2 regions of the Mumia qirimensis genome follow, and region 1 is predicted to be linked to the other one. Evidence: riboswitches for the same ligand, from Rfam matches in the RefSeq annotation. Region 1 holds a riboswitch; the other holds the start of a gene.
What was found. A riboswitch is a leader RNA that binds a small molecule or an ion and turns the genes downstream of it on or off. The one in region 1 is predicted to bind cyclic di-AMP.
Positions count from the first base shown of each region.

Region 1 (3,250 bases):
TCAAGGCCAAGCACACGCTGTTCGACAGGCTCGTCTACGCCAAGCTGCGCGCGGCGATGGGCGGCCGGGTCGAGCACGCCATCTCGGGCGGCGCACCCCTCGGCGAGCGCCTCGCGCACTTCTTCTCCGGGATCGGCATCCCGGTGATCGAGGGGTACGGCCTCACCGAGACCACGGCCGCACTCGCCGCGAACACCGCGGCGGACTCCAAGATCGGCACGGTCGGACGTCCGTTCGCCGGCACCGAGGTCCGGGTGGCCGACGACGGCGAGCTCCTCTTCCGCGGCGGTCAGGTGTTCCGCGGCTACTGGAACGCCCCCGAGGCCACGGCGGCGGCGATCGACGCCGACGGCTGGTTCCACACCGGTGACGTCGGCGAGATCGACTCCGAGGGCTTCATCACCATCACCGGGCGCAAGAAGGAGATCATCGTCACCGCCGGCGGCAAGAACGTGGTCCCGGCGGCGCTCGAGGATCGCATCCGCGCGCACGTCCTCGTGAGCCAGGCGGTCGTCGTCGGCGAGGGCAAGCCGTTCGTGGGGGCGCTCATCACGCTCGACCAGGAGGCCGTCGGGCCGTGGCTCGAGCAGCGCGGCAAGTCCGCCGACACCCCGATCGCCGAGCTGGCCGACGACGACGAGGTCGTCGCAGCTGTCCAGGCTGCGGTGGACGAGGCCAACTCGCACGTGTCCCGGGCCGAGTCCATCCGCAAGTTCCGGATCCTCTCGATCGACTGGACCGAGGAGGGCGGCCAGGTGACCCCGACTCTCAAGCTCAAGCGCAACGTGGTCATGCGTGAGCACCGCGACGACGTGGAGGCGCTCTACCTCTGAGTGGGCGCGCGCACGCTCGTACGCGTGAGCGCCTCTATCGGCACGAAGAAGAGCCACGGCCCACCGAGGTGGGCCGTGGCTCTTCTTCGTGTGGAGCAGCCGCGAGCACCCGGAGGTGCAAGCGGCGCGGGTCACCCGACGCGGCGAACTCCGGACACCGGCATCACGTTGACCGAGACGATCTCGACGCTGCGACCGGGTCGCGGCGCGTGGACGAGCTTGCCGTCGCCGATGTAGATGCCGACGTGGCTCACCGGGCTGTAGTAGAACACCAGGTCGCCAGGGCTCATCGACGACTGCGACACCGACGACCCCATGCCGGACTGGGCCGACGAGGAGTGCGGCAGGGAGACCCCAGCGGCGCCGAACGCCGCCATGGTCAGGCCGGAGCAGTCCCAGCTGCCGGGGCCGGCTGCGCCGTACGAGTAGGGCTCGCCGAGCTGGGCGAGGGCGAAGTCGATCGCCGCCTTGGCGCGGCCCGACGCGTTGACCTTCGGCGCGCTCGTCGACGGGCGGTCGTCGCCACGCGTGGTGTCGTCGTCGTACACCTGGGCGCGCTCGACGGGCGTCAGGCTGTCGACGAGTGCCTCGGCCTTGCTGACCTTCTCGTCGAGCTTGGCCTTCTCCTTCTTCATCGACTTCTCGGCGTCCGAGATGAGGTCGAGCTTCGCGGAGAGCTGCTTGCGGCGCACCTTCAGCTCGGCGGCCTCGCGCTCGTACGCGGACAACCGGTCGGCCTGCGTCGTGTTGTAGGACTGCATGGCGGTGAGGCCGTCGAGGAACTCGTCGATGTCGTCGCTCGCGAGGAGCTGCGTCGTCGGTCCCATCGGCGAGCTCGCCAGGCGGTCGGTGACGGTCTTGGCGAAGGCGCTCCGCACCTCTTCGACCTCGGACTGCTGCGCCTTGACGTCGGCGCGAAGCTTCTTGACCTGCTTGGTGGCGCCGTCGACCTCGTGCTGGAGGTCGAGGTAGCGCTCGTTGGCCTGCTCGGCCTCGTGGCCCAGCTTCTCGACCTGACGCTTGGCTTCGGACAGGCTCGGTGTCTCGGGATCCGCTGCACTCGGTGACGCGGTGAGCGTGGCAGCGAGGACCAACCCGGATCCGGCGGCGACGGCTGCCCTCATCGACAGCTTTCGGCCATTCCGCACAGGGACGGACTCCTCACGTTCTCGACGCCTGCCGGGTGAGCTGACGGGTTCGGGCCAAGAACGTGCCCTACCGTCCGATGGACGGATTCACCCCAGGAACTTGGGTCCCCGACTCCGACGTCGATCCGGGGGATCTCGGCCGAACTAGGCGGCGCGCCTGCGCTCTCCGGGGTAGAGAACTCCTCAGGCACGCGAGCCTCACCCTATGCGCCAACCCGGTGCGGAATCAACGCGGCCGACAAGATTGTGGGGCCGCTCGCACAAATTGAGCGCTCAGGCGTCCTCGACGACCTCGCCGTCGACCGGATTCACCAGGCGCAGCGGTGGAACCAGCCCGGCAGCGCTCAGCGCCTCGAGGGCCGCGCCCTCGTCGGCGTCGAGGCTGACGCCCTCGTCCGGAGCGCCGAGGAGCGCGGTGACGACGCAGTCGCCGCAGGCAGCCGGGCGCGCGAGGCACCGGCCGCAGTCGATGGTCAAGAGCTCGCCGTGGCCCGTCGCCGGTCCCGGCTGCTGCTGGAGCACGCGAGATTCGTCCATGTCAAGGACGCTACGCAGCCGCTCTGACAGATTGTCCGTACGGCGACACGCCGGGGTCCGATCGCACCGGACGTGTCACTGCCCGCGCCTAACGTCAGGGTCATGGTCCCTGCCCCCGCCGCCGCCTCGGCTCTGCCCTCACCAGCGCCGTCACCGGCACCGATCAGGGGCGTCCAGGGCACGCTGGACGAGCTGGGGCGCGACCTGTCGGACGTCACGTTCTGCGTGGTCGACCTGGAGACGACAGGTGGTTCCGCGGCCGCGGGTTCGATGATCACCGAGATCGGCGCCGTCAAGGTCCGTGGCGGCGAGATCCTCGGTGAGTTCCAGACCCTCGTCGATCCCGAGGGGCCGATCCCGACCTTCATCACCGTCCTCACCGGCATCAGCGACGCGATGGTGGTCGCCGCACCGCGCATCGGCGAGGCGCTCCCGTCGTTCCTCGAGTTCGCCCGCGGAACCGTTCTCGTCGCCCACAACGCACCGTTCGACCTCGGGTTCCTCAAGCACTTCACCCAGCGCCTCGAACTGACGTGGCCGGGGTTCGAGAGCCTCGACACGGCGCGCATCGCCCGGCGTGTCCTCCTCCGCGACGAGGTCGCCAACTGCAAGCTCGGCACGCTCGCGCGCCACTTCCGCTCGAGCACGACCCCGAACCACCGCGCGCTCGCCGACGCCCGCGCGACGGTCGACGTCCTTCACGCGCTGCTCGAGCGGCTCGGCACGATGGGC
Region 1 covers NZ_CP162023.1:1,836,485-1,839,734, reverse strand. The annotation lists gene AB3M34_RS08910 (AMP-dependent synthetase/ligase) at 1-833, shown strand, start outside; gene AB3M34_RS08905 (C40 family peptidase) at 965-1,957, opposite strand; cyclic di-AMP (ydaO/yuaA leader) riboswitch at 1,993-2,132, opposite strand; gene AB3M34_RS08900 (hypothetical protein) at 2,255-2,518, opposite strand; gene AB3M34_RS08895 (DEDD exonuclease domain-containing protein) at 2,621-3,250, shown strand, end outside.

Region 2 (3,250 bases), 1.7 Mb from region 1:
CCACCACGCGCTCGGTGACGCGGCCGCGCGGGCGCTCGAGTCCGCCCGGCGCGACGTCGCCGCCGCCGTGGGCGGACGCGCCGCGGAGATCGTCTGGACCTCCGGCGGCACCGAGGCCGACAACCTCGCCCTGAAGGGGCTCGCCCTCGCCCGGCCGCGCGGCCGCCACGTGGTCACCTCACGCATCGAGCACCCGGCGGTTCTGGAGGCGTGCGGCTACCTCGAGCGCCACCACGGGTTCCGCGTCGACCACCTCGACGTCGATGCGCGAGGCGTCGTAGACCTCGATCAGGCCCAGCGGTTGATCGGTCCGGAGACGGCGGTCGTCTCGGTCATGCTGGCCAACAACGAGATCGGGACGCTCCAGCCCGTCGTGGAGCTCGCCGAGATCGCCCGGCGTCACGGGGCGCTGGTGCACACCGACGCGGTCCAGGCGATGGGCGCGGTCGCGGTCGACGTGGCCGATCTCGGCGTCGATGCACTCTCGCTGAGCGGCCACAAGCTCGGGGCGCCGAAGGGGAGCGGAGCGCTGTGGGTACGCCGCGGGTTGGCGCTCGAGCCGCTGGTGCACGGGGGAGGCCAGGAGCGCGGTCGTCGTTCGGGCACGGAGAACGTCGCGGCCGCGGTCGGCCTCGCCGCGGCGTTGTCGCTCGCGATCGAGGTGACGCCGCACGGGCCACGTCCCCGTGGACCGGTCGCGGACCTTGCCCGGGCCCGTGACGAGTTCGTCCGCGAGGTCCTGGCCGGTGCCGAAGGCGCCTTCCTGACGGGCGACCCTGTACGCCGCCTCCCCGGCCACGCCTCGTTCTGCTTCCCCGGCACGGCGGGAGAGGCCGTGCTGCTCGGTCTGGAGCAGGACCACGGCATCGTGTGCTCGAGCGGTTCCGCCTGTGCGGCTGGCTCGGACGACGCTTCGGAGGTGCTGCTCGCGCTGGGGATCGAGTCGGAGGTGGCTCGTACGGCGGTGCGCTTCACCGCGTCAACGCCTGCGGACCTCGAGGGGGTCGCGGCGGCGGTGGTGGACGCCGTACGCGGGGTCCGTTCACTCGCAGGCTGACGGTCGACCCGGACGGTTTGTCCACTCTGTGGCGGTTCGGCTCGCTTCCGGCCCGACCTCTTGTTATCGTCCTGTGACGCTATCGAGATAAATCGTGATCATCGTCACGGGCTGCCTCGTAGATCCCTGTGATAGCAGGCTTCGACCGCTGGACGTGTGCCCAAGAACATGGTGGGTGACATTCGACCGGTTTGAGCCCTTGGGAGAGATTGCCTACTGTTGCCCGCGGCCCGGATTCGGCCACACAACCGCATATGGGGTCAGACCGGGACGCGACCGGGTCGGACCGCACAACTGAACATCGTGTGTGGGAAACGCCGAACCCTGCCCGCCTGCACACGCCCCCTTTCACCGACACACCGACGGGCAGGAGCGGAGGAACCAACTCTGCACGAAGACCGCTCGCGGTCATGCGTGCTCGGGGTGAAGTCCTTTCACAGGGCAGGGCCATCCTTCGGCCCTAATCCGACAGCTCACTTCGCAGGCGTGGAAGGGAAACCCCACACAACATGCTCGCGACCCCCCGGATGCGGCGCCTCGTTGCGCTGCCTATCGCATCGCTCGCTGCCCTCGCCATGGTCTTCACGACCGGCCAGTCCGCCAGCGCTGCCACCTCCACCACCACGACCAAGACGGCGACCGCCTCGAAGCTCAAGGCCTCCACGGCCAAGCAGCTGAGGCAGGCCAGGGCCAAGCAGCGCCGTGCGAACCGCATCGGCACCGCCGCCCGCGTCGCCGCTCGCCAGAAGGGCGATCCGTACCGCTACGGCGCCAGCGGCCCCGGCGCGTTCGACTGCTCGGGCCTGACGTCGTACTCGTTCCGCAAGGCCGGGATGAAGCTCCCGCGCACCGCGAACTCCCAGTACCAGCGCGTCCGCAAGATCAAGAAGCGCAACATCCGCAAGGGCGACCTCGTCTTCTTCGGTGGATCCCGCAAGTACCACGTGGGCATCTACTGGGGGAAGGGTCGCATCCTCCACTCGCCGTACTCCGGCAGCCGGGTGAAGGTCGAGCGGATCTGGACCCGCGGCTGGTCCGCGGGCACGCTCCGCCTCCGCGGCTGATCCGACCCGTACATCACGACACGGCAGGGCCGGTGCCTCGAGGGGCACCGGCCCTGCTTCACCATGGGAGCATGCCCGTGAGCACTCACCCCCGAACCGCGGTCCGCGCGACGCTCGTCGCCGCAGCCCTCCTCCTCGCCGCTGCCTGCTCGGGCGGAGGCGACGAACAGCCTGCCGCGAAGCCCACCACGGCGGCCACACCGGACGCGAGCCGCAAGGCCGCGACCCTGGTCCGCGCGAACCCCTTCACGGGCATCGCGTCCGAGAAGGGGCTCCCCGACCACCCCTCGTTCCTCGTCAAGATCGAGAACACCGACGCCGGTGCGCCGCAGTACGGGCTCTCGCGGGCCGACCTGGTGGTCGAGGAGCTCGTCGAGGGCGGGCTCACCCGCCTCGCCGCGATCTTCTACTCGCAGACGCCGTCGAAGGTCGGGCACGTACGCTCCACCCGCACGACCGACATCGCGCTCGTCAAGCCGACCGGCGGACACCTGATCGCCTCCGGCGGTGCGGGTGTCGCGGTCCGCAAGATCAAGGGCGCCGGGGTCGACTTCCACAGCGAGGACACCGGCAACCTGCCGCTCACGCGCGACCCCGCCAAGAACGCTCCGTACGACCGGCTGCTCGACCTCGACGCCTACGCCGAGAAGTACACGTCGGCGAAGGCTGCAGTCCCTCCGCCGTACCTGACCTTCGGTCCCCAGCCGACCCCGGGCACCCGCAAGGCCACCGCCTTCTCGGTGCGGTTCTCCGCGGGCACGGCGACGCGCTGGCAGCTCGAGTCCGGCCACTACCGCCGGGTCAACGGCCACGCGGAGAAGGGCAAGGACTTCAAGCCCGACACCGTCCTCGTCCTCTACACGCGACAGGGCGACGCCGGCTACCGCGACCCTGCCGGCAACCCTGTCCCCGAGACGGTGTTCACCGGCAGCGGGAAGGCCGCCGTGCTCAGCGGTGGCAGGATGCTCGACGCGCGCTGGAGCAAGAAGAACGCGTCCGCGCCGATCACGCTCGTCGCGGGCGGCAAGCCCGTGACGCTGAAGCCGGGCAAGGTCTTCATCGAGCTCGTCCCGCAGGGCAACGGCGGCGTCTCCGTGACCGCGCGCTGACGCGAGGAACGTCACAGCCG
Region 2 covers NZ_CP162023.1:3,546,203-3,549,452, reverse strand. The annotation lists gene AB3M34_RS17210 (cysteine desulfurase family protein) at 1-1,057, shown strand, start outside; cyclic di-AMP (ydaO/yuaA leader) riboswitch at 1,397-1,559, shown strand; gene AB3M34_RS17205 (C40 family peptidase) at 1,567-2,121, shown strand; gene AB3M34_RS17200 (DUF3048 domain-containing protein) at 2,193-3,230, shown strand.
Region 2: another riboswitch for cyclic di-AMP. It lies ahead of AB3M34_RS17205 (C40 family peptidase); the one in region 1 lies ahead of AB3M34_RS08905 (C40 family peptidase).